2 linked regions of the Amorphoplanes digitatis genome follow. The protein of the gene in region 1 interacts with the protein of each later gene in a pairwise test. Links are inferred from orthologs where the notes say so. Each region holds a gene or a part of one and is shown on either strand. Other genes may lie near its edges.

The links.
Region 2: the proteins of ndk (region 1) and BJ971_RS35145 interact in binary tests that used the Escherichia coli proteins (3 or more experiments, as listed by UniProt). The link is inferred for Amorphoplanes digitatis from one-to-one orthologs.

The regions. Positions count from the first base shown.
Region 1 is NZ_JACHNH010000001.1:7,389,769-7,404,950, forward strand. What follows is about bases 10,114-12,969. They hold ndk (nucleoside-diphosphate kinase), read right to left. Parts: upstream 11,825-12,969; coding sequence 11,402-11,824; downstream 10,114-11,401. Other genes in these bases: BJ971_RS32430 (alkaline phosphatase D family protein), read right to left, coding at 10,114-10,872; BJ971_RS32435 (carboxymuconolactone decarboxylase family protein), read left to right, coding at 10,965-11,405; BJ971_RS32445 (hypothetical protein), read right to left, coding at 11,841-12,134. Outside these bases: BJ971_RS32400 (STAS domain-containing protein), read right to left, coding at 1-312; BJ971_RS32405 (SpoIIE family protein phosphatase), read right to left, coding at 309-2,828; BJ971_RS32410 (alpha/beta fold hydrolase), read right to left, coding at 2,833-3,624; BJ971_RS32415 (hypothetical protein), read left to right, coding at 3,861-5,120; BJ971_RS32420 (lysophospholipid acyltransferase family protein), read right to left, coding at 5,154-5,852; ileS (isoleucine--tRNA ligase), read right to left, coding at 6,002-9,118; more of BJ971_RS32430, read right to left, coding at 9,340-10,113. UniProt on the Escherichia coli protein: Major role in the synthesis of nucleoside triphosphates other than ATP. The ATP gamma phosphate is transferred to the NDP beta phosphate via a ping-pong mechanism, using a phosphorylated active-site intermediate.
Region 2 is NZ_JACHNH010000001.1:7,959,903-7,975,228, forward strand. The notes cover bases 11,628-14,627. They hold BJ971_RS35145 (uracil-DNA glycosylase), read right to left. Parts: upstream 13,470-14,627; coding sequence 12,786-13,469; downstream 11,628-12,785. Other genes in these bases: rimI (ribosomal protein S18-alanine N-acetyltransferase), read right to left, coding at 11,628-11,656; tsaB (tRNA (adenosine(37)-N6)-threonylcarbamoyltransferase complex dimerization subunit type 1 TsaB), read right to left, coding at 11,656-12,312; BJ971_RS35140 (hypothetical protein), read right to left, coding at 12,323-12,694; tsaE (tRNA (adenosine(37)-N6)-threonylcarbamoyltransferase complex ATPase subunit type 1 TsaE), read right to left, coding at 13,466-13,948; BJ971_RS35155 (alpha/beta fold hydrolase), read right to left, coding at 13,945-14,627. Also shown: BJ971_RS35065 (molybdopterin-dependent oxidoreductase), read right to left, coding at 1-229; BJ971_RS35070 (hypothetical protein), read right to left, coding at 250-870; groL (chaperonin GroEL), read right to left, coding at 954-2,603; co-chaperone GroES, read right to left, coding at 2,677-2,985; BJ971_RS35085 (class I SAM-dependent methyltransferase), read left to right, coding at 3,224-4,390; ybaK (Cys-tRNA(Pro) deacylase), read left to right, coding at 4,402-4,884; BJ971_RS35095 (sugar ABC transporter substrate-binding protein), read left to right, coding at 5,201-6,298; BJ971_RS35100 (ATP-binding cassette domain-containing protein), read left to right, coding at 6,376-7,188; BJ971_RS35105 (sugar ABC transporter permease), read left to right, coding at 7,185-8,438; BJ971_RS35110 (ROK family protein), read left to right, coding at 8,470-9,660; BJ971_RS35120 (hypothetical protein), read right to left, coding at 9,916-10,170; tRNA (adenosine(37)-N6)-threonylcarbamoyltransferase complex transferase subunit TsaD, read right to left, coding at 10,180-11,232; more of rimI, read right to left, coding at 11,225-11,627; more of BJ971_RS35155, read right to left, coding at 14,628-15,045. UniProt on the Escherichia coli protein: Excises uracil residues from the DNA which can arise as a result of misincorporation of dUMP residues by DNA polymerase or due to deamination of cytosine.

The sequences.
Region 1 (15,182 bases):
GGTGGCCAGCAGGTCCTCACGGAATGCGCACAGTTGCAGCGTCATCCGCGCGGGGCCGGTCGTACCCACCACGAACCGGATCGGGGTGCCCTGATCGTCCAGGTCGCCGACCAGCGCGTCGAGCAGCCGCACACCCGCGCTGTCCAGGAACGAGACCGCGGTCAGATCGATGAGCACCGCGCCGGCGTGCCCGGTCTGCCGGACGATCTCGCGGCCGATCTCCGGCGCGTTGGCCAGGTCGATCTCGCCGGCCAGCCGGACCAGGTCGACCGTGCCCAGCTTGGCGAAGGTCACCCACCGGTCGGTCGTCATCGCGCCTCCAGGCGGGTACGCCGCATCGTCACCGTGGTGCCCTCGTCGTGATCGAACGACGCCTGATCCATCACCTGACGGATCAGCTGGAGCCCACGGCCGCGGGCGCCGTCGCCGTTCGTCGCCTGCCACTGGCCCTGGTCCCGGACGCGCACCTCGACGGCCTCGGGCGTCACCGCGGCGACCACCTCGACCACCCCGAACGGGTCGTCGCGGTAGCCGTGCTCGATCGCGTTGGCCACCGCCTCCGAGCAGGCCAGCAGCACCGCCTGGGTGCTCTCGTCGTCGACGCCGTTCGCGACCAGCCAGCCGCGCAGGTCCTTGCGCAGCAGCGCGATCTGTAGCGGGTCCGCGCCGATCGAGCGTTCCAGCCGCTCCTCGACGCCGATCGAGAGGCAGAGCAGGCAGACGTCGTCGGAGTGCTCCCGGCCGACGAGGAAGTCCGCCAGGCCCGCGGCCAGCCCGGGCAGCGGCGAGCCGCGGCGGCCCGCGTACGCCCGGGCGAGCACCTCGAACCCGGCGTCGATGCCCCGGTTGCGGCGCTCGATGAGGCCGTCGGTGTAGAGCAGCAGCCGGCTGCCGGCGGCGAGGCGGATCCGGTGCTCCAGCCGCGCGCCGCGCCCGGCGCGCGATCCCAGCGCCCCGGACCGGGCGTCGAGCAGGTAGCGCGGCGCGGAGCCCGGCTCGACGAGCAGCGGCGGCATGTGCCCCGCGCAGGCGTAGGTCATCTCGTTCGTCGACAGGTCGACCTCCGCGTAAGCCACCGTCGCCATCCGGGCGGACTCGACCCGCTCGACGAACCGGTCGAGGCGCTCGAGCAGGCGCGCCGGCCCGGCCTTGGCGGAGGCGAGCGCCCGGATGGCGCTGCGCAGCTGGCCCATCGTGGTGGCCGCGTCGATGCCCCGCCCGACCACGTCGCCGACCACGACGGCAAGCTTGTCCGCGTTGATCTGGAAGGCGTCGAACCAGTCGCCGCCGACCTCGAGGTCGTGCGCGGCGGCCTGGTAGTGGGACTCGATCGCGAACCGCGGGTCCGAGGGCAGGTCGTTGGCGAGCAGGCTGCGTTGCAGGGTCCGGGCGATGGCCCGCTCCTGCTCGTAGAGGCGGGCGTTCTCCAGCGCCAGCCCGGCCCGGTCGGCCAGACCGGCCAAGAAGACCGCCTCGGCGACGGCCGTACGCCGGCCCGGCGCCATCCGCAGCGCGAGGGTGCCGAACACCTTGCCGTTCGCCACCAGCGGCAGCACCGCGCAGCCGGGGTCCGGGCCCTTCTCATCGGTGAGCTGGGCCTGTCCGCTCTCGAACACCTCGGCGATCCGCTCGGCAAGCCGCTCCGGATCGGGCTCCGGGCGGCCGGCGTCGGCGAGCATCCCGGCGGGACCGACCTGTAGCCGCACCGACGCCCACTCGGCCATCTCCGGCACCATGCGTTCGATCAGCCGGCGTGCCCGGGGCATGAGCCGGGGCACCACCTCCAGCGCCCGGGTCGTCTCCGCCAGGAACGTGGACCGGATCTCGCGCCGGCGGAGGTCGTCGTAGAGCCGGGCCCGGTCGAGCGCCTGCCCGGCCTGCTGCCCGAGCAGCCGGACCACCCGCAGCTCACTGTCGGAGAGCTCGCGCTGCTCGGCGAAGTCGAAGCAGAGCACGCCGAGCACCTCCACGCCGGCGGGCTCCTCGGCGGAGGCGGCAGCGGCGGCGGCGGTCAGCGGCAGCAGCACCACGGTGCCGTGGCGGTCCCGCAGCATCGCCGTGGCCAGGTCCGGGAAGTGCTCCTCGGCCTCCTCGATCGAGCCGATCACGTGCAGGTCGCCGCGCCGGGCCACCTCGGCGACGGCCCGCGACGAGCCGCGCGGGATGTCGTCGCGGGCCAGGCCCCCGGAGTCGGTGCATGCGATCGCGGTCAGCTGGTCCCGGTCGGCATCGCAGAGCCAGACCGTCGCCGTGCTCGCGCCGAAGGCCGGCACCGGTACCCGCACCACGGTGTCGGCGACATCGGACTCGGTCGGCGCCGCCGCAAGGTCGGCCACGATCTCCTGTAGCACCCGGACCCGCCGCTCGGAGGCCTCGGCGGCGCGCCGCGCGGCGAGCAGCTCCTTCTCGTACCCGCGGCGCTCGGTGGCGTTGAAGATCGTGGTCTTGATGACCCGCGGCAGGCCGGCGGGGTCCCGGCCCAGGATGGAGTTGGCCAGGATGGGCAGCCGGCGGCCGTCGGCGCAGATCAGGTCGAAGGCCACCTCGTGCACGTCGTTCTGCATGCTCAGCAGCGGCGCGTAGTGGGTCTCGTAATAGATCTTGTCGCCGGGGCTGAGCAGGTCGCGGAACCGCCGCCGGCCGATCAGCGAGTGACGGTCGTAGCCGGTCCAGGCCAGGAACGTCTCGTTGACCTTGACGATCGTGCCGTCGGGCAGGCTCGTCAGGTAGCCGCACGGCGCATGGTCGTAGAGGTCACCCGGGTCTTCCTCCCAGGGCACCTCCACGTCCTGCGTCACGTCCGGCCCGCCGTCGCCGCTGTCCGTCATCGGGTTACAGGTAGGCCCTGATGGCGGCGACCGTCTCCGCCGGAGCGCTGAGATTCGGGCAGTGGCCGGTCGCATTCATGACCACCAGTGTGCTCCCCGCCAGGTGCTCGTGCACATAGGCACCCACGACACCCGGCGCGATGACGTCGTCGGTGCACTGGAGGATCAGGGCCGGGGTGCGCAGGCTCGCGAGGTCCGCCCGGTTGTCGGACATGAAGGTCACGTGGGCGAACTTCTTGGCGATCTCCGGATCGGTGGCGCAGAAGCTGTTGGTCAGCTCGGCGCCGAGCTCGGGTCGGTCTGCGTTGCCCATGATGACCGGCGCGATCGCGCTCGACCAGCCGAGATAGTTGCTGTCGAGCGACTCGAGCATCTCCTCGATGTCGCTCTTGCCGAAGCCGCCGACGTAGTCGCCGTCGTCGATGTAGCACGGCGACGGTCCGACGAGGACCAGCTTGGCGAAGCGCTCCGGCTCGCGGATCGCGGCGAGCACGCCGATCATCGCGCTGACCGAGTGGCCGACGAAGACGACGTCGTGCAGCTCGTGCTCGTGCAGGATCTGTAGAACGTCGCTCGCGTACCCGTCGAGAGTGGAGTAACGCTCGTCGTCGTAGGCCGTCAGGTCGGAGTGGCCCGCGCCGACATGGTCGAAGAGAACGATGCGGTGGGTGTCCTGGAACGCCGGGGTGACGTAGCGCCACATGTTCTGGTCGCACCCGAAGCCGTGCGCGAACACCATCGGCCGGCCGTTCGCCCGGCCGGTCACGGTGACCGCGTTTCGCTGAGTCGTTTTCATCTCATGCTCACCACCGGGTCACCATACGACTCCGGGCCGTCTCCCACATCGCCCCCCATGTCCGTCGTTTGCGAAGGATCTTCATCGATTCCGGTACGGGCGGAGAACGTCACGCCCGTCGATCGGGTGATTCGATCAACATCGGCGAGGTGGCGGCCCGGCTCTAACCTGGCGGAAGGCGCCCGGATGGCGACCGATGCGACGGCCCGGTACCAGCGGTGGGAGGAGATCGACGGATGGCCGACCAGCAGCCGGAGAATCCAGCCGCACCGGCGCCCGGACCCGCCGGCGGTGCGGACGCCCCGGACGACCCGACCCCGGCCGACGGCGTCACCGCGGCCCGGTGGAGCGGCTCCGCGGTCGTCCCGCCGCACGTGCCGCGGCGGCCCTGGTGGTCGCGCCGCCGCGGGGAGGACCGACCGTCGCCGCCCGCCGACCCCTGGGCCGGCCGCGATGACCCCTCGGTGACGCCCGCGGTGGATCCGTGGGCCGACCAGGACACACCCTGGCAGGCCGAGCTGCCGTTCCCGGAGGCCATGCCGCCCACCCGGATCGTGGGCGCGATGCCGCCCACCCGCATCGGACCGCCCCTGCCGCCGACCCGCACCGACCCGCCGGTTCCGCCCGCACCCGCCCGACCCCCGATGCCGCCGGCGAGCGCGCCGGCCTTGGGAGGGCCGCCCGCGATCGCGCCGACCGCCGGAGGGATGCCGCCCGCGATCGCGCCCGCCGCGCCCACGAAGCGCCGCTGGGGCCGCAACCGCGCCAGGAAGGCGCCGGCCACCGCGGTCAACCGGCTCCCGATTCAGCCCCGGCCGCCGGCGGCGCCGCCGCAGTCGCGCCCGGCCCCGCCCCCGGCGCCGCCGCCGTGGCAGCGCCCCACGCAGGGCCGCCCGCCGGCGGCTCCGCCGGGGCGGCGGCCACTGCCACCGGCGCGCCGCAAGCGCCGCTGGCCGCGCCGGCTCTTCCTGTTCACCCTGGTCAGCCTGGTCTGCTGCTGTGGCGTGCCCGGCTATCTCGCCTGGCCGGCGGCCAGCCAATACCCGGTCACGGCGGACCTGCCGGCGTCGATAGCCGACCTGGACCTGCGGGAGGACGGCGCGAGCCGGCGGGCCGTCGAGCGGCTCACCGAGGAGCTGCGCGGCACCAGCCTGGTGCAGGGCGACGTCTTCGCCGGTATCTACGCGGACGGCAAGGGCAAGAAGGTGACCGTCTTCGGCACGACGGGGCTGCGGCTCACGCCGCAGGAGGACGTCGAGGCCGAGATCGCGCACCTGGCCGACGGATACCGGATCAAGGACATCGAGCCGTACGACCTGGGCGAAACCGGCCTGCACGAGCGCTGCGGCGTCGGGCGCAAGGGCGGCAGCGCGGTCGTCGTCTGCGCCTGGGCCGACCACGGCAGCCTCGGCACCGTGATGTTCACCAGGCGTTCGGTGGCGGAGAGCGCGGAGCTCACCGGCCTGGTCCGCAGCTCGGTGCTCGTCCGCCGATAGGGGTGACCCCTGGTAGGGGTCACCCTCCGTCGGCTACGCCTCGGGCGTCTCGGGCTTCTCCGGCGTCGTGCCGCGCGGCGGTGCGTAGCGGGGCACGTACTCCTGGCCGGTGAGCTTCTGGATCTCGGCCATGACCTCGTCGGTCAGCGTGCGCAGCGCGGTCCGGTCGTCGCTGCGGCCGTCCGTCGGGATCGGCGCGCCGAACTTGATCGTGACCTTGCCCTTGACGGGCCGGGGGATGCGCTGGCCGATCGGCTGCACCTTCTCCGTGCCGATCATGCCGACCGGGATGATCGGCACGCCGGCCGCGACGGCGAGCCGGGCCACGCCGGTGCGCCCGCGGTACAGCCGGCCGTCCGGCGAGCGGGTGCCCTCGGGGTAGACGGCGACCATGTCGCCGGCCTTGAGCACCGGGATCGCCCCGTCGAACGCCGCCAGCGCCGCGCGGCCGCCGCCGCGCTCGACCTTGATTGCGCCGAGGCCCTCCAGCACGAACTTGGTGACGTTGCCGCCGACGCCGCCGCCGCGGAAGTACTCGGCCTTGGCCCAGAACGCGATGTGCCGGGGCACGACCGCGCCGAGGAACAGCTCATCGGCGACGGACAGGTGGTTTCCGGCGAAGATGGCGCCGCCGGACGCGGGGATGTTTTCGAGACCTTCGACGTGCGGCCGCCAGCCGAGTGTCATCGCTTTACCGACAGTGATCTTGCCGATCGAGTAGAGCAGCGGCAACGTGTTCCTCCGGCGGGGACTTCCAAGTTGATGAGGGGGCAGTTCGAGGTTATCGGAAACCGACCGGAAAACCCCTGTCGGGGCAGCCTCCGACCGGCTCGGCATTTACCGCCGAAGCAGGCAAAAGCCGAGCCGACCGGCGGTGGGATTCACCCCGCCCGGGTGACCGACACCGTGACGGCCTCGCCGTCACCGGCCTCGCCGCTGAAACCGGTCGCGCCCGGGTCGAGGGCCAGCGAGGTCGCCAGCGTCTCCGCCGCGACGAAGTCACGGTGCGTCTCGACCGCGGCCGAGACCGCCGGCGTGGCGGCGACGAGCAGCGAGATCCGGTCCGACACGTCCAGCCCGGCGTCGCGCCGGGCCTGCTGCACCACCCGGATCACGTCGCGGGCCAGCCCCTCGGCGGCCAGTTCGGGCGTGACCTCGGTGTCGAGCACGACCACGCCGCGGCCGGCCGGCAGCGGCGCCGAGTTCTCCGCGTCGGCGGCGACGAGCTTGAGCTCGTACTCGCCCTCCTGGAGGGCGACGCCGGCGACGACCGGCGCGCCGTCGACAAGCTCCCAGTCGCCGGCCTTGACGGCCTTGATGACCACCTGGACCTGCTTGCCCAGGCGCGGGCCGAGTGCGCGCGGCACCACGGTCAACACCTGCTGCGAGTACGCGGCGAGATCGGCACTGAGCTCGACGGCCTTCACGTTGACCTCGTCGGCCAGCAGGTCGGCGAACGGCCTCAACGCATTGGCGTCTGGGCTGGCGACCGTAAGCTTCGCCAGCGGCAGCCGTACCCGCAGGGCCTTGGCCTTGCGCAGGGAGAGCGCCGCGGAGGCCACCTCGCGGATCGCGTCCATGGACGCGACCAGGTCGTGGTCGGCGGGGAACGCGCCGGCCTCGGGCCAGTCGGTCAGGTGCACCGAGCGCTCACCGGTCAGGCCGCGCCAGATCTCCTCCGCGGTCAGCGGCGCGAGCGGCGCCACCACCCGGCAGAGGGTCTCCAGCACGGTGGCCAGGGTGTCGAACGCGTCGGCGTCGCCGGCCCAGAAGCGGTCCCGGGAGCGGCGCACGTACCAGTTGGTCAGCGCGTCCAGGTACGAGCGCACCGACGCGGCCGCACCCGAGATGTCGTACTCGTCGAGCTGCCGCGTGGTTTCCGAGACGAGCTCGTCGGTCTTGGCCAGGATGTAGCGGTCGAGCAGGTGCGCCGAGTCGGTACGCAGCGTCGCCTCGTGCCCGGCGGCGTTGGCGTACAGGCTGAAGAAGTACCAGACGTTCCAGAGCGGCAGCAGCACCTGGCGCACCGAGTCGCGGATCGCCGTCTCGGTCACCGGCATGTCCCCGCCGCGCAGCACCGGCGACGACATCAGCATCCAGCGCATGGCGTCCGAGCCGTACGAGTCGAACACCTCGTACACGTCGGGGTAGTTGCGCAGGCTCTTGGACATCTTGCGGCCGTCGGCGCCCTGGAGGATGCCGTGGCTGAGGCAGTTGCGGAACGCCGGCCGGTCGAACAGCGCCGTGGCCAGCACGTGCATGGTGTAGAACCAGCCGCGGGTCTGCCCGATGTACTCGACGATGAAGTCGCCCGGGTAGTGGTGCTCGAACCAGTCCTTGTTCTCGAACGGGTAGTGCACCTGCGCGAACGGCATCGACCCGGACTCGAACCAGCAGTCGAGCACCTCCGGCACCCGGCGCATCGTCGACTTCCCGGTCGGGTCGTCCGGGTTGGGGCGGGTCAGCTCGTCGACGTACGGCCGGTGCAGGTCGGTCACGGCGACGCCGAAGTCACGCTCCATGTCGGCCAGCGACCCGTACACGTCGACCCGCGGGTAGTTCGGGTCGTCGGACTTCCACACCGGGATCGGCGAGCCCCAGAACCGGTTGCGGCTGATCGACCAGTCGCGGGCGTTCGCCAGCCACTTGCCGAACGAGCCATCCTTGATGTGCGACGGCGTCCAGGTGATCTCCTGGTTGAGCTCGACCATCCGGTCCCGGAACGTGCTGACCGCGACGAACCAGGAGCTCACGGCCTTGTAGACCAGCGGCGTGTCGCAGCGCCAGCAGTGCGGGTACGAGTGGGTGTATCCGTCGTGGCGCAGCACGACGCCGCGGCCCTTGAGCTCCGCGATGATCGCCTTGTTGGCGTCGAAGACCTGAACGCCCTGGTAGTCGGGCACGAGCGCGGTGAACCGGGTGTGCTCGTCGACGGTCACGATCGTCGGGATGCCGGCCGCGTTGCAGACGGTCTGGTCGTCCTCGCCGAACGCGGGCGCCTGGTGCACGACCCCGGTGCCGTCCTCGGTGGTCACGTAGTCGGCGGCGAGCACCTGGAAGGCGTTCGGGCCGGCCTGCTCGACCAGGAAGTCGAACAGCGGCGTGTAGCGGCGCCCGGCCAGATCCCGGCCGAGCACGGTGCCGACCTGCTCGAAACCCTCGAGCTCCTTGGCGTACGCCGGGACGCGCCCCGCGCCGAGGATCAGCTTCTCGCCGTCCTTCTCGAGGATCGCGTACTCGATGTCCGGGCCGACCGCGAGCGCGAGGTTCGACGGCAGCGTCCACGGCGTGGTCGTCCACACCGCGATCTTCTCGCCGGTCTCCAGCTGGAAAGTCACGGTCAGCGCCGGGTCGGTCCGGTCCCGGTATACGTCGTCCATACGGGTCTCGGTGTTGGACAGCGGCGTCTCGCACCGGAAGCAGTACGCGAGCACCCGGAAGCCCTCGTAGACCAGGCCCTTGTCGTGCAGGGTCTTGAAGGCCCACAGCACCGACTCCATGTAGTCGGTGTCGAGGGTCTTGTAGTCGTTGCCGAAGTCGACCCAGCGGGCCTGGCGCGTGACGTAACGCTCCCAGTCCTTGGTGTAGGCCAGGACCGAGGTGCGGCAGGCCTCGTTGAACTTGTCGACGCCCAGCTCGAGGATCTGCGCCTTGGTGGTGATGCCGAGCTGCTTCTCGGCCTCGACCTCGGCGGGCAGCCCGTGGGTGTCCCAGCCGAACCGCCGCTCGACGCGCTTGCCGCGCATCGTCTGGTACCGCGGCACCAGGTCCTTGACGTAGCCGGTGAAGAGGTGGCCGTAGTGCGGCAGGCCGTTGGCGAACGGCGGGCCGTCGTAGAAGACGTACTCGTTGCTGCCGTCCTGCCCGGCGGGCCGGGCCTCGACGCTGGCCTCGAAGGTCTTGTCGGCGGTCCAGTGGTCGAGCACGGCGCGCTCGACGGCGGGCAGGTCGGGGCTCGCGGGCACGCCCGTCGCGGGGGTGTGCTTGGGGTAGGACATCGGTGGTCGCTCTCCTCGCGCAGCTCACTGTCGTGGTCTGCGAGGACGAGCCGGAGCCCGCGGTACCACCTCGCTTGACGTCGCCTGCGCGACGCCCGCTCGTTCTGCGGCTGTGACGGGCCGCGACCGTCCGGTTCTACTGAGGCGAACGCCCGTTCTTCCGGAGACTCCCCGGTGATGGCCGGATCAGTGCCTGAACGCCCAACGATACCGGCAGCCCGTCAACGCGGCGGCGCCGGCAGGGTCGTGTTCCACAGCGAGACGCCGTCACGGTCGCGCAGGTCCACCCGGAAGGCCCCGGTGGCGGCGTCGATGCGCACCTCGCCGAAGTGCTGGTAGCCGTCGGCGGGCGAGGTGTTCGCGACCGGCGGCGCGTGCACGAACGCGACACTCGGGCCGAACGTCGCATCCAGCGCGTTCGGGCCGAATCCGCCCGCGTGGGCAGGCCCCGACACGAACTCCCAGAACGGCGTGAAGTCCTGCACCGCGGCCCGCGCCGGGTCGTAGTGGTGCGCGGCCGTGTAGTGCACGTCCGCGGTCAGGAAGACGATGCCGGTGACGCCCGCCCGGTGCGCCGCGCGCAGGACCTGGGCGAACTCCAGCTCCCGGCCTTTCGGCGCGCCCGGATCGCCCTGTGCCACGCCCTCCTGGGCGGCCGGGCCGTCCGGCACCACGACACCCAGCGGCAGATCGTTGGCGATCACCTTCCACGTCGCCCGCGACGCGCGCAGGCCGCGGATCAGCCACTCGCGCTGCTCGGCGCCGAGCAGGCCGCGGCGCGGATCGGCGTACGTGTTGCCGTCGTTGACGTCCTTGAACGTGCGCATGTCCAGCACGAACACGTCCAGCAGCGGCCCGTACGAGATCCGGCGGTGCACCGGGCCCGACCGCCCCGGCACCGGCACCCACTCGTGGTACGCCCGGTGCGCCCGCGCCGCCAGCACGTCGACCCGCTTCTCCGTGTAGCGCGCGTCGTCGAGGATCTCGCCCGGGTACCAGTTGTTGACCACCTCATGGTCGTCCCACTGGTTGATCTGCGGCACCTCCGCGGCGAACGCCTTGTACGCGTCGTCGAGCAGGTTGTACGCGTACTGCCCGCGGTACTCGCGCAGCGTCTCGGCGACCTTGGACTTCTCCTCGGTCACCAGGTTGCGGTAGATCCGGCCGCCGGGCAGCGCCACCGAGGACGGCAGCGGTCCGTCGGCGTACACGGTGTCGCCGCTGTGCAGCAGGAAGCCGGGCCGGCGCTCGCGCATCGCGTCGAAGAGCTTCAGCCCACCGTACGCGGGGTCGATACCCCAGCCCTGCCCGACGACGTCGCCGGTCCACACGAACGAGACGTCCTGCCTGCGGGTCGGCGCGGTGGTCAGCGAGCCGTCGATCGGCTCACTGAACAGGCCGGCCCGGTCGATGCTCTCCACCCGTACCCGATAGTGCAGCCGCTGCCCCGGCGGCAGGCCGCGCAGGCGCACCTTGCCGGTGAAATCGGTGTCCGGTGTCAGCACCGGCCCGCGCACGCGGCGGGCGCCGCGCAGGTCCGGGCGCCGGCCCACCTCGACGAACATCCGGCCAGGACGGTCCGCGCGGGCCCAGACGACCGCGGAGTCGGCGGTGGCGTCGCCGGACTGCACGCCGTGTGTCAGCACCGGCCGGTCCGCCGACCAGCCGGCGAAGACCGGCCCGGCCGGCAGGGCACCGAGAACGCCGCCGGCCAGCCCGGCCCGCAGCAGGCTGCGTCGATCGATGGAGGTCATGACCGGAGGCTCTCGGCGCGACATGAAGCCCGCGCGTCACCGAGGTGACCGAGCCATGTCGTTGAATGGGCATCTACATACCAGGAGGAGAAATGCCCCGCTTGGCCATCAACACCGTGGCGCCCGGCGCGTACCGCGCGGTGCTCGGCATGGAGAAGTACTGCAAGGACAGCGTCGACCCGACCCTTTACAAGCTGATCAAGCTGCGCGCCTCGATCGTGAACGGCTGCTCGTTCTGCACCGACATGCACAGCCGCGAGGCGCTCGAGCAGGGCGAGTCGAGCCGCCGCCTCTTCGCGGTGGCCGCCTGGCACGACGCGCCGTTCTTCACCGAGCGGGAACGGGCGGCCCTCGCCCTGACCGACTCGGTGACCCGCCTCGGCGAGCACGGCGTCCCGGACGAGGTCTGGGAGCCGGCGGCCAAGGCGTTCACCGAGGAGGAGCTGGCGAACCTGCTGGTGGCGATCGCCACGATCAACGTCTGGAACCGGCTCTCGATCGCCACCTGCACCCAGCCGCCCGCGGAGGTTTAGAGCTCCGGGAACCAGAGGGCGAGCTCACGCTTCGCACTGTCGGGTGAATCGGAGGCGTGCACCAGGTTCTCCCGGTTCGACAGCGACAGGTCGCCGCGGATCGTCCCCGCGGCGGCCTTGCGCCCGTCGGTGGCGCCGACCAGGGCGCGCACGACGGCGATGACCTCGTCGCCGGAGAGGACCAGGGCGGCCAGCGGCCCGTTGGTCATGAACTCCTTGAGCGGCGGATAGAACGCCTTGTCCACGTGCTCGGCGTAGTGCCGGTCGGCGAGCTCCGCGTCCATCGTGCGCACGACCAGCGCATCGATCGTGAGGCCCTTGCGCTCGAACCGGCCGAGGATCTCACCGAGGAGGCCGCGGCGCAGCGCATCGGGCTTGACGAGCACGAGCGTGCGCTCGGCGGAAGTAGCGGTGGACAACGGAGGATCCTCCTGGTCATGGCGGCGCGCCGGTGTTGTCACACCGGGATGTCAGCCTATCGGTACCGCCCGAGGGGCGAGCGGCAACCGCCCTTTCACGGGCGGGCACCGCTACGTAACCTGACTGGTAACCCGGGAGGTCCACAGTGGCAAACCAGAACGGCCGGCCGATCGCGCCCGCGCGCAAACTCGTCGCCGCGGTCGTCGGCACCATCGCGGTCTTCGTGATGCTGTTCGGCCTCGGCATGTCGAGCTGGGCGATCGTCGCCCTGGGGGTGGCGATGCTGGCCCTGGCGATCGGCGTCGGCATGGTCAACGTCGTGCGCCGCGGCGCCCGCGCCTGGGTGGCCGGAACCGCGCAGGTCAAGGCGGTGTCGGACCCGCCGGCCACGTCGATCTACGGCCGCGCCGAGCTCCAGATCGTCATCGTGGCCCCGGGCCTGCCCACCTCCGAGGTGACGGTCCGCGACCCCCGGGTGCCGGTGACCAAGTGGCCGCACGTCGGCGACACCCTGCCGGTGACGGTCGACGTCGACGACATGCGCCGGGTCCGCATCAACTGGGACGAAGCGGAATCCCACGAGGCCACCCTGAACGCCCCTCCCCTGTACTACGAGGAGGACCTCCCCGACGACGACCTGCTGGGCGGCGAGCCGGCACCACCACCCTGGGCGACCCGCGACCGCCAGTGGGGCCGCGGCCCCGACGAGCCCCCGCCGCCCCCGCCGGCCCCACGATCACCGGACCTGGACGACGCACCCCCACCACCACCGCCCCGCGCCGCCGAACCGGACGAGGCACCCTCCCCCGTGATCGTCCGCGACGCACCCGGCGGCCCGATCGTCGAGGGCCACCTGGTCGAGCCCGACTTCGACTACCGCGCCCCGCTGCCCCAGCGCGCCCGCACCGCCACGGCCGCCCCGCCACGCCCCGCGGAGACAACACCAAGATCAACCACAACCCTCGATCCCGATACGCACACCGAGCCGACAGAAGCAGCGGCCACCACCCCGCAAGCGGCTACCGGCTCCCCAGAGGCGCCCCACCCCCCAGAGGCAGAGCAGGCACCGCCCCCCGCGCCGACCCAGCGCACCGCCCAGCCCGCACCCCCCGCACCGGACCCCGAGCCCCCGGCGGCGCCCTCCACAACCGCCCACGCTCCCGCCCCCGCTTCCGCCCACGCGGACCCGGAGCCAGACATCGACCTCCCGCTCGACGAGACCCCGAAGACCTCCACCCCGCCCGCCCACGACCCCGAGATCGACCTCCCCCTCAGCGGCGACCCGGAACCAGCCCCCGAGACCCGGCCACAGGCCCACGCGGCGATGGCAAGCGGCCTGATCGCACCCCCGGTAGGCGCCCACCGCTCCACCACCGACGACACCCAGCCCAACCCGAACCAGCCCAACCCGAACCAGCCCGACCCGAACCAGCCCGACCCGAACCAGCCCGACCCAGACCAGCCCGAGCCGAACCAGCCCGCCGCACCCGCGAGTGAACGGGCCGCCCGGATCCTCGACACCGAGACACCACCCGCCGGCGCCGAGACACCGGCCGCCAGCACCGCAGTAACCGACGCTCCCCCCACCCGCACGACAAGATCCGCCGACGACGCCCTGCTCGGCGACCTGGAACCGCCCCCGTGGCAGGTCCGCGAACGCCAAGAATCCGCGAACACCACACCACCGACCAACGACCCCGACCCGAACCCCCAGACCGAACCGGCACCCGCCTCCAGCGACGACCCCACCGCCGCTGAGCAGGAGTCGACAACCGAGACCAGGTCGCGCCCGCGCCCCCACCACGGCACCGACGACGACCAGATCGCCCCCGCCACCGCATCCGAACCCGTAGCACCATCAGCCGCCCCACCATCAGCCGCCGCAGCACCATCAGCCGCAGCACCATCCGCCGCCGCGGCACCGTCAGCCGCAGCACCATCCGCTGCCGCGGCAGCGGGTCCGCCACCGGCCGACGCCACCACCGGCGCGTCCGCGGCAGAGGAGCACGCACACCACAGCGAGCGCCCGAACCCCACGACCGGAGGCGCAACCGGCCTGCCGGCGGCAGCCGCCGCGGTCGTCGCCGCCGGAATAGCGGCATTCGGCAACGCCCTGCGAGGCAAGAAGCACGAGGACCCCCAGCCCTCCCACGCCCAGGACCCCGCCGAGCCCGAAATCGCCCGCCCGGCACCTGTCCCACCCACCCGCCGAGACCCGACGGCGCCGCCCACCCCCACGACTCAGGCCGCCTCAACCCCCCGCGCGAACACCGACCCCGAACCCGCCCCAACCCCGCCCCTCAGCGACCTACGCGCCACACGTCCCGCCGCCGAGCCCTCAACAGCCGGAGCCGGACCCTCGTCCCCAGCTCCTTCCCCAAGGCCCGCCCCCGCCCACCCCGAGGCAGAGGCACCGCCCTCAGCCCCGACACCCTCCAGCGCCCGAGCCGAGGCACCACCTCCAGGCCCGACACCCTCCAACGCCCGAGCCGAAGCACCACCTCCAAGCCCGGCGCCATCCAGTGCCCGGTCCGAGGCACCGCACCCAGGCCCCACACCCTCCAGCGCCCGAGCCGAAGCACCGCCTCCCGGTCCGGCGCCATCCAGTGCCCGGTCCGAGGCGCCGCCTCCGGGCCCGGCATCCACCACCGCCCGGGCCGCGGGGTCGTCTCCAGCTCCCAGCCCGAGGTTCGCCACCGCCCGGCCTACGGCACCACCCCCAGGCCCGGCGTCTGCCAGCGCCCGCGCCACGGCGCCGCCCCCAGGCCCAGCGGCTGCCACTACCCGCGCCACAGGGTCGTCCCCAGCTCCTGGCCCGAGATCCGCCACCTCCCGGCCCACGGCACCGCCCCCAGGCCCGGCGACTGCCACCACTCGCGCCACAGGGTCGTCCCCGGCTCCTGGCCCGAGATCCGCCACCTCCCGGCCCACGGCACCGCCCCCAGGCCCGGCGACTGCCACCACCCGCGCCACGGGGTCATCCCCCGCTCCAGGGACTACGACCGCCCGAGCCACGGCACCGCTGCCAAGGCCCGGCCCGTCCTCCTCCACCGCCTGGGTACCGAGGCCCGCCTCCGGCCCGGTCTCGGCACCGGCCCCGACGCCGCCCTTCGGAGAGACCCCGCCACCCGCAGCGGATTCCGACGCGGGACCGATCTACCGCCCGGCTACCGGCACAGCGGCGGGCACCGCCGCAACCACCAGGTCCGCAGGCGGGACAAGGCGCGCCAACGGCCCGTGGTCAGACCTCGAAGGCGGCTTCGAACCGGACGAACGCGCCGACGACCTGATCACCGCCTACCCGAGCGCCCGCCCGGGCCCGGCCGGCGCGATCCACGGCGTAGGCATCACGGTCCT
Region 2 (15,326 bases), 570 kb from region 1 along the record:
CGGTGCCGACGATCAGGGCGGTCTTGTCGTGGGTGCCGAAGACCGCGATGCCCACGTCCTTGACCGGCCCGGGCACGGTGTCGACCACCACGCCGCCGACGGCGAGCAGTGGCGACGAGAGCGGACCGGTGAGGACGGCGACGATCTCGGCGACACCGATGGCCACGCCGGCCGCGGCGACGCCGGCCAGCGCGGCCCGCGGCGAGAGGTTCACGCCTCCATCCTGCATCGGCGCGTGCCGAACAGTCCTTACGGTTGGGTGACGACCTGCCGCAGCGGCGGCAGGGCGGCCACCAGGGCGTCCAGCAACTCCACCGCGCCGCGATCGGCACGGGGTTCCGGCAGCTTCGGTACGCCCTCGGCGGGCAGTTCCCAGATCACCCGGCCCGGGTCGAGCCGGTCCAGCGTCGCGTACCACTGCTGGAGGGGCTCGCGGAGCTGGACGTGCGCCGCGAAGTTGCGCCGCCGCCGGGTCTCGTCACTGTCGCGCCGGCGTTGCAGCGTCTCGACCTCGGGCAGGCCGACCAGCACCGCGTCGGCGAACCCGAGCCTGCCGGCGCGGAACGCCTCCCGGGTCACCGTCAGCTCGCGGTCGAACCGGGCGCGCGGCGCCAGCCCCAGCGCCGCCATCCCCCAGGCGTAGTGCAGCTTCACCGGGTCGGTGTCGCAGAACGCGACGCCGTCGGCGTGCTCGAGCTCCAGGGCCTGCGCCCAGCGGTCCATGCTCACCCGCGCCCAGTGCCGGGCCAGCGCCACCGCGTCGGTGGGTTCCCGGCCGGTCGCGGCGTACTCGGCGACGTAACGACCCACGTAACGTCGGCACCACGACGTCTTGCCGGCCGCGGTCGGACCCTCAACCACGACGATCATCCGCGCCTCTTTCCCCGAATCCCGCATCACACACGAGAAAGGGCGCGCCGCGGAATGCGACGCGCCCTTTTTACTCTTTCGACTCAGAAACCCGGGCCGTGCTGGTGGCCGTGGCCACCGTGGCTGTGGCCGTGGCCACCGCCCGCGGCGGGCTCCGAATCGGCCGGCTTCTCCACCACGAGGCTCTCCGTGGTGAGCAGCAGCGCGGCGATCGAGACGGCGTTGGAGACCGCACTGCGGGTCACCTTGACCGGGTCGATGATGCCGGCCGCGACCAGGTCGACGTACTCGTCGGTGGCCGCGTTGAGGCCGTGGCCCCAGCCCAGCTCGGCCGACTTGCCCGCCACCACGTAGCCGTCGTGGCCCGCGTTCTGCGCGATCCAGCGCAGCGGCTCGACAAGCGCCTTGCGGACGATCTGCACGCCGACCGCCTCCTCGCCGGTGAGGCCGAGGTTGCCGTCGAGCACCGAGGCGACCTGCGCCAGGGCGGCGCCGCCACCCGGGACGGTGCCCTCCTCGACCGCGGCCTTGGTCGCCGCGATGGCGTCCTCGATGCGGTGCTTGCGCTCCTTCATCTCGACCTCGGTCGCGGCGCCGACCTTGATCACCGCGATGCCGCCGGAGAGCTTGGCCAGCCGCTCCGAGAGCTTCTCGCGGTCCCAGTCGGAGTCCGAGGCCTCGATCTCCTTGCGGATCTGCGCGACCCGGTCCTCGATCTCGGCCTTGCGGCCGCCACCGTCGACGATGGTCGTGCTCTCCTTGTCCACCACGACCCGCCGGGCGGTGCCCAGCATGTCGAGGGTGACCTGGTCGATCTTGTAGCCGAGCTCGGGGGCGATGAGCTCGCCACCGGTCGCGATCGCAAGGTCCTGCAGCATCGCCTTGCGCCGGTCACCGAAGCCGGGTGCCTTCACGGCCACAATCTTGAAGGTCTTCCGCAGCGCGTTGACGACCAGGGTCGACAGCGCCTGGCCCTCGACGTCCTCGGCGACGATGAGCAGCGGCTTGCCGCCGGAGAGAACCTTCTCCAGCAGCGGCAGCAGCTCCTCGACGCTGGAGATCTTCTGCGTGGTGATCAGCAGGTAGGCGTCCTCCAGGACGGCCTCCTGCGACTCGGCGTCGGTCACGAAGTTCGGCGAGATGAAGCCCTTGTCGAACTGCAGACCCTCGGTCACCTCGAGGCCGGTGTCCAGGACGGACCCCTCCTCGACGGTGATGACGCCGTCGCGGCCGACCCGCTCCATCGCCTCGGCGATGAGCTCGCCGATGGTGGCGTCCTGCGCCGAGATGGTGGCGACGTTCGCGATCGACTTCTTGTCGTCGACCTCGACCGCCTTCTCCAGCAGCGCCTTGGAGACGGCCTCGGCGGCCAGGTCCATGCCGCGCTTGAGCGCGATCGGGTTGGCGCCCGCGGTCACGTTGCGCAGGCCCTCGCGGACCAGCGCCTGTGCGAGCACGGTCGCCGTGGTGGTCCCGTCGCCGGCGACGTCGTTGGTCTTCGTCGCCACCTCCTTGACCAGCTGCGCACCGAGGTTCTGGTACGGGTCGGAGAGCTCGATCTCCTTGGCGATGGTGACACCGTCGTTGGTGATCGTCGGCGCGCCGAACTTCTTGTCGAGGACGACGTTGCGACCGCGCGGGCCGAGAGTGACCTTGACCGTGTCGGCGAGCGTGTTGACGCCGTGCTCCAACAGGTGCCGGGCGTCGTCGGAGAAACTAAGAATCTTCGCCATTTATGGTCCCTTCAACGCACCGGCGCCCTGGACCGGAAGCCGGGCCAGGGCGCTCAGCACTGTCAGATCAGGTCTACTTCTCGATGACCGCGAGGACGTCGCGGGCGGAGAGCACCAGGTACTCCTCGCCGGCGTACTTGACCTCGGTGCCGCCGTACTTCGAGTACAGGACGGTGTCGCCGACCTTGACGTCGATCGGAACGCGGTTGCCCTTGTCGTCGATCCGGCCGGGGCCAACGGCGAGGACGGTGCCCTCCTGCGGCTTCTCCTTGGCGGTGTCGGGGATCACGATGCCCGACGCCGTCGTGGTCTCGGCCTCGTTCGCCTGGACCACGATGCGGTCCTCGAGCGGCTTGATCGCAACCTTTGTCGCGGTAGTCACGGGCATACCCTCCTGGGTACAGGTGTTGTCGCCGGCCAATGGACAGGCCGGGCTGATGCCTCATGCCACCGGGCGGGGCCGTCGTCGCGGGTGCCGGTCCGCCTGGCGCAGGCGCACGTCCCCGGTCGGGGAGCACGCTGGCACCCTCAGGTTGAGAGTGCTAATCGGAGATTATGCCGGAACTAGCACTCCGTCAACCAGAGTGCCAACGCGTCAGCTTCCAGCAGAATGACTTTCCGTGGACCTCGAACTGCTCGCCGCCCTGCGTACCCCCGAGGGAGCCGCCGCCCTGACGGCCGCCGCCGAGGTCACCGGCGCGGACCCGCTCGCCGCCGCGACGGCGCTGCGCACCCGCGGACTCTCCCCCGGCCTGGCCGCCGCCGCACTCACCCAGACCGACCTGCGGATACGCGCGGAGGCCAAGTTCGGCACGGCCGCCCAGACCATGCTGTTCACCCGGGCCGGGCTCGAACAGGCGACCCGCGCGGCGGTGGCCGACCGGCGCGCCGGCCGGCTGCGCGCGGCCGGCGTCGAGACCCTGGCCGACCTCGGCTGCGGCCTCGGCTCGGACGCGCTGGCGGCGGCCCGAGCGGGCATCCGGGTGTACGCCGTCGACGCCGACCCGCTCACGGCCGCGCTCGCCGCCGCGAACGCCGAGGCCGCCGGCCTGGCCCACCTGGTGACCGTGGAGTGCGCGGACGCGACGAGCGTTCCGGTGGAGCGGTTCGACGCGGTCTTCGCCGACCCGGCGCGCCGGCGGGCGGGCCGCGGCCGGGTGATGGACCCGCGCTCGTGGTCGCCGCCGTGGGACTTCATCGCCGCACTGCCCGGCCGGGTGCCACGCACGGTGCTCAAGCTCGCCCCCGGCATCGATCACGCGCTCCTACCGCCGGGCGCCGAGGGCGAGTGGGTAAGCGTCGGCGGCGATCTGGTCGAGGCCGCGTTCTGGTGCGGTCCGCTGGCGGAGTTCGCTCGGCGGGCGATCCTATTGCCGTCGGGCGCCGAGCTCACCGGCTCGGGCACCGCGGCGGCGCCGGTCGGCCCGGTCGGCGCCTTCCTGTACGACCCGGATCCGGCCGTGGTCCGCTCGCACCTCGTCGCCGAGTTCGCCGCGACGATCGGCGGCCGGATCGCCGACCCAGAGATCGCCTACGTCTACACCGACACCGCCGTGGACACCCCGTTCGGCCGGCGGCTCGAGATCACCGACGTGCTGCCGTTCTCCCTGAAGCGGCTGCGGACGCTGCTGCGCGAGCGCGGCGTCGGGCGGCTGGAGATCCGCAAGCGCGGCTCCGCGCTCGAGCCCGAGCAGCTGCGCCGGGACCTGCGGCTGCGCGGCAACGCACCGGCGTCGCTCGTGCTGACCCGGGTGGCGGGCGCGCCGACGGCCCTGCTCTGCCGCTAGCCTTCCTGCTCGTGGCGAAGAAGGCTGCCGGTACCCCGGCCACCGTCCTGCTCACGGCGCGGCGGGTGGCGCACGAGCTGCACCCGTACGACGTCGCGGCCGACGCACACGACTATGGCGCTCTGGTCGCCGCGGCCATCGGGGTCACGCCGGCGGCGGTCTTCAAGACGCTGATCGCCGAGGTCGACGGCGGGCTCGTCGTCGCGGTGGTACCGGTGACCGGCGAGCTGGACCTCAAGGCGCTGGCGAGCGCCGCCGGCGGCAAGCGCGCCGCGCTCGCGGATCGCGCCGCGGCCGAGCGCAGCAGCGGCTACGTCCGCGGCGGGATCAGCCCGCTGGGGCAGCGCCGGCGGCTGCCGACGGTCGTCGACGACTCGGCCGCCACCCTGGACCGGATGTACGTCTCGGCCGGGCGCCGCGGCCTACAGGTGTCTCTCGACCCGGCCGACCTCATCCGGCTCGCGGACGCAAAAATAGCCAAAATTCGGACATAGAGCTCCAGACCTCTCACAACACCCTTCCGTTACGACACCGTTATCAAGATCCGGCAATCCAGAGCCGTGGAGTGACCTAGCGTCACGTTGTGAAGTGACTCACGGGCCGCGCGGTGACCCACCGTCGCCGCGCTGCCGTTTCACGCGGGCTGCGGGACCTTGCAATCAGGCCCGTCGTGCCACGTTCAGCACCGGGAATACGTTGCCCCGATACAACAAGAGTGTCCGATTCCGCAGCGGGTCGGGTGAGTGACGTTCCCGGCAGCGCACACCAGAATCCGAAGCAAGGTCCGGATTATCCGAAAGGACTCTAGGAATGCGTAAGGGAATGTTCGCCCTCGCCGCGGTCGGCCTGCTGGCCACCAGCAGCATGGCTGCATGCGGTGACGACAGCGGTGGCGACTCAGGCACAGACGGCGGCTCGTCCGTCGGCAAGGTGGGCGTCATCCTGCCGGACACTGCCAGCTCGCAGCGGTGGAGCACCGACGACCCCAAGTACCTGAAGGCGGCGTTCGACGCGGCCGGCGTACCGGTCGACATCCAGAACGCGCAGGGCGACAAGAGCCAGTTCCAGACGATCGCGGAGGGCATGATCTCCAGCGGCGTCAAGGTGCTGATGATCGTCAACCTGGACTCCGGAACCGGCAAGGCGGTCCTCGACAAGGCCCGGGCGGCCGGCATCGCGACCATCGACTACGACCGGCTCACGCTCGGCGGCAACGCGGACTACTACGTCAGCTTCGACAACGTGGCGGTCGGGAAGCTCCAGGGCGAGGGCCTGGTCAAGTGCCTGACCGAGATGAAGGCCGTCAAGCCCGTCGTGGCCCGGCTCAACGGCTCGCCGACCGACAACAACGCCACCCTGTTCAAGGAGGGCTACGACTCGGTCCTGAATCCCAAGTTCGAGTCGGGTGAGTTCGTCAAGGGCCCGGACCAGTCCGTTCCGGACTGGGACAACGCTCAGGGCGGCACCATCTTCGAGCAGATGCTGACCGAGAACCCGAAGATCAAGGGCGTGCTCGCGGCCAACGACGGCCTGGGCAACGCGGTCATCTCGGTGCTCAAGAAGCAGAAGCTCAACGGCAAGGTCCCGGTCACCGGCCAGGACGCGACCGTTCAGGGTCTGCAGAACATCCTCGTGGGCGACCAGTGCATGACGGTCTACAAGGCCATCAAGCAGGAGGCCGACGCGGCCGCCGAGCTCGCCATCGGCCTGGCCAAGGGCACGAGGAAGGACACCGGGCAGACCGTCACGGACCCGGAGACGAAGAAGGAGATCCCCGCGGTCCTGCTGACCCCGGACCCGATCTTCAAAGACAGCGTCAAGGATGTTGTGGCCGACGGCTTCGTCACCAAGGATCAGCTCTGTGCCGGAGACTTCGCCAAGCTCTGCGCGGACAATGGCATCAGCTGACCCCATCTCGTGACCGACGGCGCCGCCCATGCCCGACGGGGGTGGGCGGCGCCGCATCGAGTGAAGGAGAAACACCTGTGGCCGCGACACCTCTTCTGGAGTTGCGCGGGATCGACAAGAGCTTCGGTCCCGTACAGGTCCTGCACGACGTCGGCCTCAGCGTCTATCCGGGCGAGGTCACCGCACTCGTCGGTGACAACGGTGCCGGCAAGTCGACGCTGGTCAAATGCATCAGCGGCATCTACACCATCGACGCGGGCACGGTGATCTTCGACGGCAACCAGGTCGCCATCCACAGCCCCCGGGACGCGTCCGCGCTGGGCATCGAAGTCGTCTACCAGGACCTCGCACTCTGCGACAACCTCGACATCGTCCAGAACATGTTCCTCGGCCGCGAGAAAGTACGCGGCATCGTGCTCGACGAGCCGACCATGGAACAGATGGCCGGCGACACCCTGGCCGGCCTCTCCGTGCGTACCGTGAAATCACTCCGGCAGCTCGTCGCCAGCCTCTCCGGCGGCCAACGACAGACCGTCGCCATCGCCAAGGCCGTGCTCTGGAACAGCCGCGTCGTCATCCTCGACGAGCCCACCGCCGCCCTCGGCGTCGCGCAGACCGCGCAGGTGCTCGAGCTCGTGCGCCGGCTCGCCGACAACGGCCTGGGCGTCGTACTGATCTCGCACAACATGAACGACGTCTTCGCGGTCTCGGACCGTGTCGCGGCCCTCTACCTCGGCCGGGCCGCCGCCCAGGTGAAGACCAGCGACGTCACCCACTCCCAGATCGTCGAACTGATCACCTCCGGGCGCAGCGGCAACCTCGGCCTGCCGCCCGAAAAGCCGGCGGCGTCCGGCTTCATCGACATCACGCCTCCGGGAGCCGACCAATGACCACGACCACAACGAGCGCCGGCGTCCAGGTGGTCAAGCCGACCCTCGCTAGCCACCTGCACGACTACTGGGGCCGGGTACGCGGCGGCGACATCGGCAGCCTGCCCGCCATCCTCGGCCTGATCGTGCTCTGCCTGATCTTCGGCATCGCCCGCCCCACCTTCTTCAGCGCCCTCAACTTCGCCAACCTGTTCTCCCAGGGCGCCGCGGTCACCCTGATCGCGATGGGCCTGGTCTTCGTCCTGCTGCTGGGCGAAATCGACCTCTCCGCCGGCTACGCCAGCGGCGTCTGCGGCGCGGTGATGGCGATCCTGCTGACCGATCACGGCTGGCAGTGGTACACCGCCATCCCCGCCGCCCTGATCACCGGTCTGGTCATCGGCTTCATCCTCGGCTTCCTGGTCTCCAAGGTCGGTATCCCGTCGTTCGTGGTCACCCTCGCCGCGTTCCTCGCCTTCCAAGGCATCCTGCTGGTCCTGCTCAGCGGCGGTAAGAACATCTCCATCCGCGACCCGTTCGTGCTGGCCCTGGCCAACAAGAACATGACCGTGGCGGTCAGCTGGATCCTCGCCATCGCCGCCGTCGCCGGCTACGCCCTGGTCGAATTCGCCCAGGTCCGCAGCCGCGCCACCCGCGGCCTGGTCACCGACCCCATCGGCGTCGTGCTGGCCCGCATCGGCGGCCTCGCCATCCTGTTGTTCTCCGCGGTCGCGGTCCTCACCCAGGAACGCAGCATCAACCCGCTGATCAGCGGCTCGGTCAAGGGCGTACCCATCGTCGCCCCGATCATCGCGGTCTTCCTGATCGTCTGGACCTTCATCCTGGGCCGGACCACCTACGGCCGACACGTGTACGCGGTAGGCGGCAACAAGGAAGCCGCGCGCCGTGCCGGTATCCCCGTCGACCGGATCCGCATCTCGGTCTTCGTCATCGGCTCGTCCATGGCGGCGGTCGGCGGCATCATCGCGGCCAGCCGCGCCAACTCCGTCGACCCGAACTCCGGCGGCAGCAACGTCCTGCTCTACGCCGTCGGCGCCGCCGTCATCGGCGGCACCAGCCTCTTCGGCGGCAAAGGCCGCGTCATGGACGCCGTCATCGGCGGCGCCGTCATCGCGGTCATCGACAACGGCATGGGCCTGATGGGCTACAGCTCCGGCGTCAAATTCATCGTGACCGGCCTCATCCTGCTGCTGGCCGCAAGCGTCGACGCCCTGTCACGCCGCAGAGCGGCAGCCACCGGTAACCGATGAACCGGCCCGCGGGCACGGGGGCGGCTCACTGATGCGAGCCGGCCCCAGCCACGAGGAGGTTCGCAGGCACAACCTGGGCACGCTGCTGAGATATGTACATGTTCACGGTGCTACATCCCGAGCTGAGCTCACCACGAAGCTCGGGCTGAACCGCAGCACGATCGGGACGCTGACCACCGAACTGGCCGCCGCCGGCCTGGTCACCGAGCGGCCGCCCGAGGAGACCCTGAGGGCCGGGCGACCGTCACTTGTCGTCCGGCCCGAGTCGTACCAGGTGTACGCGTACGCGCTGGCGATCGAGGTGGACCGGCTGCGCGCCGCCCGGGTCGGCCTGGGCGGCAAGATCCTGGACCGCCGCGAGACGGACCGGCCGCGCGGCATGCAGGTCGCCGACGCGGTCCAGCCGCTCGCCGAGTTCATCCACGAGATGCGCAGGGACGTTCCGGAGGGCGCCCGCTACGTGGGCGGCGGCCTGGCCGTGGCGGGCATGGTCCGCCGCGACGACGGCATGGTCCGCCTGGCGCCGACGATCGGCTGGGTGGAGGAGCCGGTCGGCGAGGCCCTCAGCTCGGAACTGCGCGGCTTCGAGGGCGCCGACGTCGGCCCGCTGACCGTCGGCAACATCGCCGACGTCTCGGCCATGGTCGAACACAGCCGCGGCGCGGCGGCCGGCCACGACAACGTCATCTACCTGTACGGCGACGTTGGCGTCGGCGGCGGCATCATCGCCGGCGGCCGCCGGGTGACCGGCCACGGCGGCTACGGCGGCGAGGTCGGCCACATGGTGATCAACCCGTCGGGCAAGCCCTGCAGCTGCGGCTCCCGGGGCTGCTGGGAGACCGAGATCGGCGAGTACGCCCTGCTGGAACTCGCGGGCCGCGCCAACGAGAGCGGCCGGGACGCGGTGCTCGGGGTGGTCGACGCGGCGATGCGCGGCGACCGGGCCGCACAGCAGGCGGTACGCCAGGTGGGCGACTGGATCGGCCTGGGCGTCGGCAACCTGATCAACATCTTCAACCCGGAAGCCGTGATCTTCGGCGGCACGCTGCGGGACGTGTACCTGGTCGCGGCCGCCCAGATCCGCAGCCGCCTCAACGAGGTCGCGCTGCCGGCCTGCCGCGAACACGTCCGGCTCCGCACCCCCGAGCTGGGCACGGACGCGGCCCTGATCGGCGCCGCGGAGCTGGCCTTCGAACGGCTGCTGGCGGACCCGCTCCTCTGAGCGTTCGCCGCCCTCGCCCGGTGGGCGGGCGCGGTCTACATTGCCCGCGTGAGCATGCGGGCCTCCGATCAGGACCGAGCGCCACACCGGCGCCGGCCGGCTGACCCTTGACGAGTTCGCCAAGCGGGTCGGCGTGGCCAGCGACGCCCGCACCCTCGACGAGCTCGCCGCCGTGGTCCGCGACCTGCCCGAGGAGACCCACAGGAGAAGCAGGTGCTGCTCGGTGTGGGGCTGGCGCTACGCTGAGCGTGCGCGCTACCTGTCGACGGGTGTGAAATCCCACACGTGCGGGGCGCGGGCCGTCAACCGCTCCGGCGGCGCCGGCAGGTCGGCCGGGGTGTTGCGCCACTTCGAGATGACGACGATGCGGTGGTCGGTCGACGAGTAGACCTCGCTCGACACATGCGAAGGCAGCACCTCCACCTGCGGCAACGCCTCGTCGCAGACCCAGGCCAGCAGCTCGTCGAAGCCGCTGCCCAGCGCCCGTACCTCCCACATTCGTGCGATCATGCAGGCTTCCTACCCCGCAACAGTGACCGAGGTCAATGGCATTGCGGAATCGGCCGGCAGGTCGAGCCGGCTGGGCGCGACCCCGGCGGCCACCAGATGCGAGCCGAGCGCGGCCACCATCGCACCGTTGTCGGTGCAGAGGCCCGGCCGCGGCACCCGTACCCGGATGCCCAGCTTCGCCGCCCGCTCCTCGGCGAGCAGCCGCAGCCGCGAGTTGGCGGCGACACCACCACCGATGACCAGGGTCTCGACGCCGTTCTCCCGGCACGCGTCCAGGGCCTTTGCGGTGAGCACGTCGCAGACGGCGGCCTGGAAACTGGCGGCAACGTCGGCGACCGGCACGGGCTCGCCGGCGCGCTCGCGGGCCTCGACCCACCGCGCGACCGCGGTCTTCAGCCCCGAGAACGAGAAATCGAACCGGTGCTTGAGCTGATCCTTCGGCGCCGTCAGTCCACGCGGGAACGCGATGGCGGCCGCGTCGCCATCACGCGCGATCCTGTCGATCACCGGCCCACCCGGGAAACCCAGCCCGAGCAGCCGGGCGACCTTGTCGAACGCCTCACCGGCCGCGTCGTCGATCGTCGCGCCCAGCGGCGTCACCCCCGCGGTGAGATCGTCGACCAGCAGCAACGACGAATGACCGCCCGACACGAGCATCGCGACGGCCGGCTCCGGCAGCGGCCCGTGCTCCAGCGTGTCGACGGCGACGTGCGCCGCCAGATGGTTGACGCCGTAGATCGGCTTGTCGGCGGCGAGCGCGTACCCCTTGGCGGCGGCGACCCCGACGAGCAGCGCACCCGCGAGGCCGGGCCCGGCCGTCACGGCGATCGCGTCGATGTCGGCGAGGGTCACCCCCGCGTCGTCGAGGGCCCGCTGCATGGTCGGCACGATCGCCTCGAGGTGTGCGCGGCTGGCGACCTCGGGCACGACCCCGCCGAACCGCGCATGTTGCTCGACACTGGACGCGAGCGCGTCGGCGAGCAGGGTGTGCCCGCGAACGATGCCGACACCGGTCTCGTCGCAGGAGGTCTCGATCCCGAGGACCAGGGGTTCGTCAGGCACTTCTCATCATCACCAGGGCGTCGGTGTTGCTGGGCTGGTAGTAGCCGCGCCGGATCCCGACGGGCTCGAAGTCGTAGCCGGCGTAGAGCCGCTGGGCCGGTGCGTTGTCGACGGCGACCTCGAGCAGCACCTTGCGCCCGCCGGCCTCGGCGAGCAGCGCCTCGAGCAGTTGCCGCCCGGTCCCCCGCCGCTGGGCATCGCGGGACACGGCGATGTTCTGCACCCAGGACTCGTCCTGATCCACCACGGAGAGACCGGCATACCCGGCCACCTTGCCGCCCTCGTCTTCGGCGACGAGGTAGAAGTTGCGCTGGGCGAGCTCGTTCCAGAACATCGCGGCGGACCACTTCTCGGACCCGAAGAGATCCTCCTCGATCGGAAGCACCTCGGCGATGTGCCACCACCGGAACCGCGTGATGCGCATCAGTGCAGCACCGGCTTACGCCCGGCCGGCTCGACGGCGTCCGGCCGCCGCAGGTAGAGCGGCGTGAGCGACTCACCCGGCGCCCGCCGCCGGACCCGCTCGGCGGCGAGTGCGATCAGGGCCTCACCCGGCGGGAAGAGAACCCGGTCGTCGATAGGCACCCCGAAGATCTCGGCGTACTTCAGCGCACCCTCGCCGACGGCCCGATCGACCTCGACCCGCACGTCGGCAGGCTTGTCGACGCCCGGATCGGTGACACGCACCCCGTCGACGTAGGTGGCGTAGTAGACCTCACGCCGCCGGGCATCGGTGGCGACCAGCACACGCCCCGGCCCGGCGGCCCGGCCGAGCCCATCGAGCGAACAGACCCCGTACGTGGGAATGCCGAGCGCCTGCCCCATGGCCGCGGCGGTGGCGAGCCCGACCCGCAGCCCGGTGAACGGCCCCGGCCCGACACCGGCGACGATCGCGGCCAGTTCCCGAGTCCGCACCCCGGCATCGTCGAGGATCAGCCGCACCTGGGGCGCAAGCCGCTCACCGTGCGCACGGGGATCGACGCTACGGCGCTCGGCCAGCCCTTTCACGCCGGTGTCGGTGACCTCTGCGAGGGCGGCGGTCACCGCGGGCGTGGAGGTGTCCAGCGCTAGTACAAGCACGTAAAGCACCCTAGCCGCCGGAAACCCACCCGCCCGCGCCGGGCACGAACCCCGCAGCACCCGGCCCGCAGCACCCGGCCCGCAGCACCCGGCCCGCAGCACCCGGCCCGCAGCACCCGGCCCGCAGCACCCGGCCCGCAGCACCCGGCCCGCAGCACCCGGCCCGCAGCACCCGGCCCGCAGCACCCGGCCCGCAGCACCCGGCCCGCAGCACCCGGCCCGCAGCACCCGGCCCGCAGCACCCGGCCCGCAGCACCCGGCCCGCAGCACCCGGCCCGCAGCACCCGGCCCGCAGCACCCGGCCCGCAGCACCCGGCCCGCAGCACCCGGCCCGCAGCACCCGGCCCGCAGCACCCGGCCCGCAGCACCCGGCCCGCAGCACCCGGCCCGCAGCACCCGGCCCTGGCTGCCTTCGTCAGCGGCGGGCCGTCGGGGAGCCTCGGTGCCGGCTCGCCGGTTCGGGGTCGGTGTGGTTACGCGTCCGGGCGGGGATCCCAGGCCACGAGGGGGCGGCCCGCGTCTGCCAGCGCCTTGTTGGCCGAGCTGAACGGGCGGGAGCCGCGGAAGCCCTTCGGGTTCAGCGGGCTCGGGTGGCCGGCCTCCAGGACGACGTGCGCCGGGTTCGTGACCAGGGCCGCCTTCTTACGTGCGTAGCCACCCCAGAGCAGGAACACCACGCGCTCGTCGCGGGCGTTCAGCGCCCGGATCGTCGCGTCGGTGAACGCCTCCCAGCCCTTGTTGGCGTGCGACGCCGCGGCGGCCGCCCGGACCGTCAGGACCGCGTTGAGCAGCAGGACACCCTGCCGGGCCCAGCCGGTCAGGTCGCCGCTGGTCGCCGGCGGCACGCCGACGTCCTCGGCAAGCTCCTTGAAGACGTTGCGCAGCGACGGCGGGATCCGCACCCCCTCGCGGACGCTGAAGCTGAGCCCGTGCGCCTGCCCCGGCCCGTGGTACGGATCCTGCCCGAGGATCAGCACCCGGGTCTGCTCGGGCGAGCACAGCCGATAGGCGGCGAACAGATCCTCGATCGGCGGATACACGGTGTGCGTGCGGTACTGCTCGTCCACGAACGCGCTCAGCGACGCGGTGGCGTCCGCGTCGAGCAGCGGCGTCAGCTCCGCGCGCCAGGCGTCCGGGAGCAGGTCAGGCAGGTTCACATCTTCTCCAGTCGGGCGGCCCAGTCGCCGCCATGGGGAACGAGGTCGATGACCCGGGTGTCGTCGTCGAGCCGGTCGATCCGGACGGCCAGGTATTCGTCGTTGAGCTGCTCGACCAGGCCCGTGCCCCACTCGACCACCGTCACCGAGTGCTCCGCGGAGGCGTCCAGGTCGAGGTCGTCGATCTCGGCGCGCGGATCGGCGGCATCGCCCAACCGGTACGCGTCAGCGTGCACCAACGGCAGCGCCCCACCCAGCGCCGGGTCGGGCCGGTGCACCCGCGCGATGACGAACGTCGGCGAGGTGATGGCACCGAGCACGCCCAGCCCCGCGCCGATCCCCTGCACCAGCGCGGTCTTCCCGGCGCCCAGCGGCCCGGTCAGCAGCACCAGGTCGCCGGGCCGCAGCACGGCGGCGAGTCGCCGGCCGAACGCCTGCGTGTCGTCCACTGTGGCCAGCCGGAATCCGGTGGCGGTCAAGAGATCTTCTTCAGGAACGGGAGCAGCGCGGCGTTGACCTCGTCGGCCTTCTCGAGCATGACGACGTGCCCACTGTTGTCGAACTTCACCAGCTCTGCCTGCGGCAGGTATCGCAGGATCTCCTCCGAGTGGGTCACCGGGGTCAGGTAGTCCTTCGTGCCGACCAGCACCAGCACGGGCACCCCGCTGAGCGTGGACAGCGCCGGGAAGCGGTTGTGCGTGTAGAGCGTCTGGAGGTACTTGGCGAGGGTCTCCACCGGCGTCTTGGAGTTCATCTGCTCCACGAAGGTGACCAACGACGGGCTCGGCCGGGCGTCGCCGAAGCCGTACCGGCGGGTCAGCAGCCAGGCCAGGTCGGAGGAGACCACCCGGGCCCGGTCGATGGTGCCGCCGCCGAGCCGGGCCGCCCCGCCCCACAGCGGGAAGAACGGCGCGCTGACCCGCGCGACAAGCGTGGTCAGCCCGAGCTTGGACTTGTCGATCAGCCCGGCGGAGGTGGACATCAGCACAACGCCCGTCACCCGCTCGCCGAACCATTCCGGGAACTGCTCGGCGAACGCCATGATCGTCATGCCGCCCATCGAATGCCCGACCAGAATGATGTGTCCATCCGGGACGGTCGCGTCGAGCACGGCCGCCAGCGACTTGCCCAGCGCGGCGATGTCGTAGTCGCCGGACTTGAGCCGGCTGGACCGCCCATGCCCCGGCTGGTCGTAGAAGACGAGGCGATGGTCGCCCTGCTCGGCGAGCACCTGCCGCTGGAAGAAGAACGTGCCCATGTCCAGGGCGAACCCGTGCACGAAGACGATGGTGGGCTTGCCGGTCGGCGTCGTTGGCTCGACGATCTCGACGCGCAGATCGGTGCCGTCGGCCGCGGTCACGGTCAGCTCGGAGTCGAACGGCTGATCGCCGAACTCCACGTCGGCATGGGGATCACCGGGAGCGTTGAGCGACTTACGGACCAGCGCACGCTCGACGGCGAAGGCCGTCGCCAGGCCGGCCGCGGCGACACCGACGGCCGCGCCGACGATCCCGACCTGTTTGGCCCGCCTCCGCCGCCGCGGACCGGACCGTGCGGGCATCCTCGCCGGACTCATGCAACCTCCTCAGCCGAGGCCACGGCACCCGGAGCCCCGGGATCCCGAACCACAGCACCCTGATCCACGGCCCCCGAGGCCGTGAAATCTTGATCCGTAGAACCCGGAACCACAGAGCCCGAAACCGCAGGACCCGAAACCGCAGGACCGGGGACCGCGGGATCTGGGCCCGCGGGATCTGGGGTGGGGACTCCGGCTGTGCCGTCGTAGACGCGGGAGACGCGGGAGCCGCCGAAGCGCGTCACGATCTCGTAGTTGATGGTGCCGACCGCGTCGGCCCA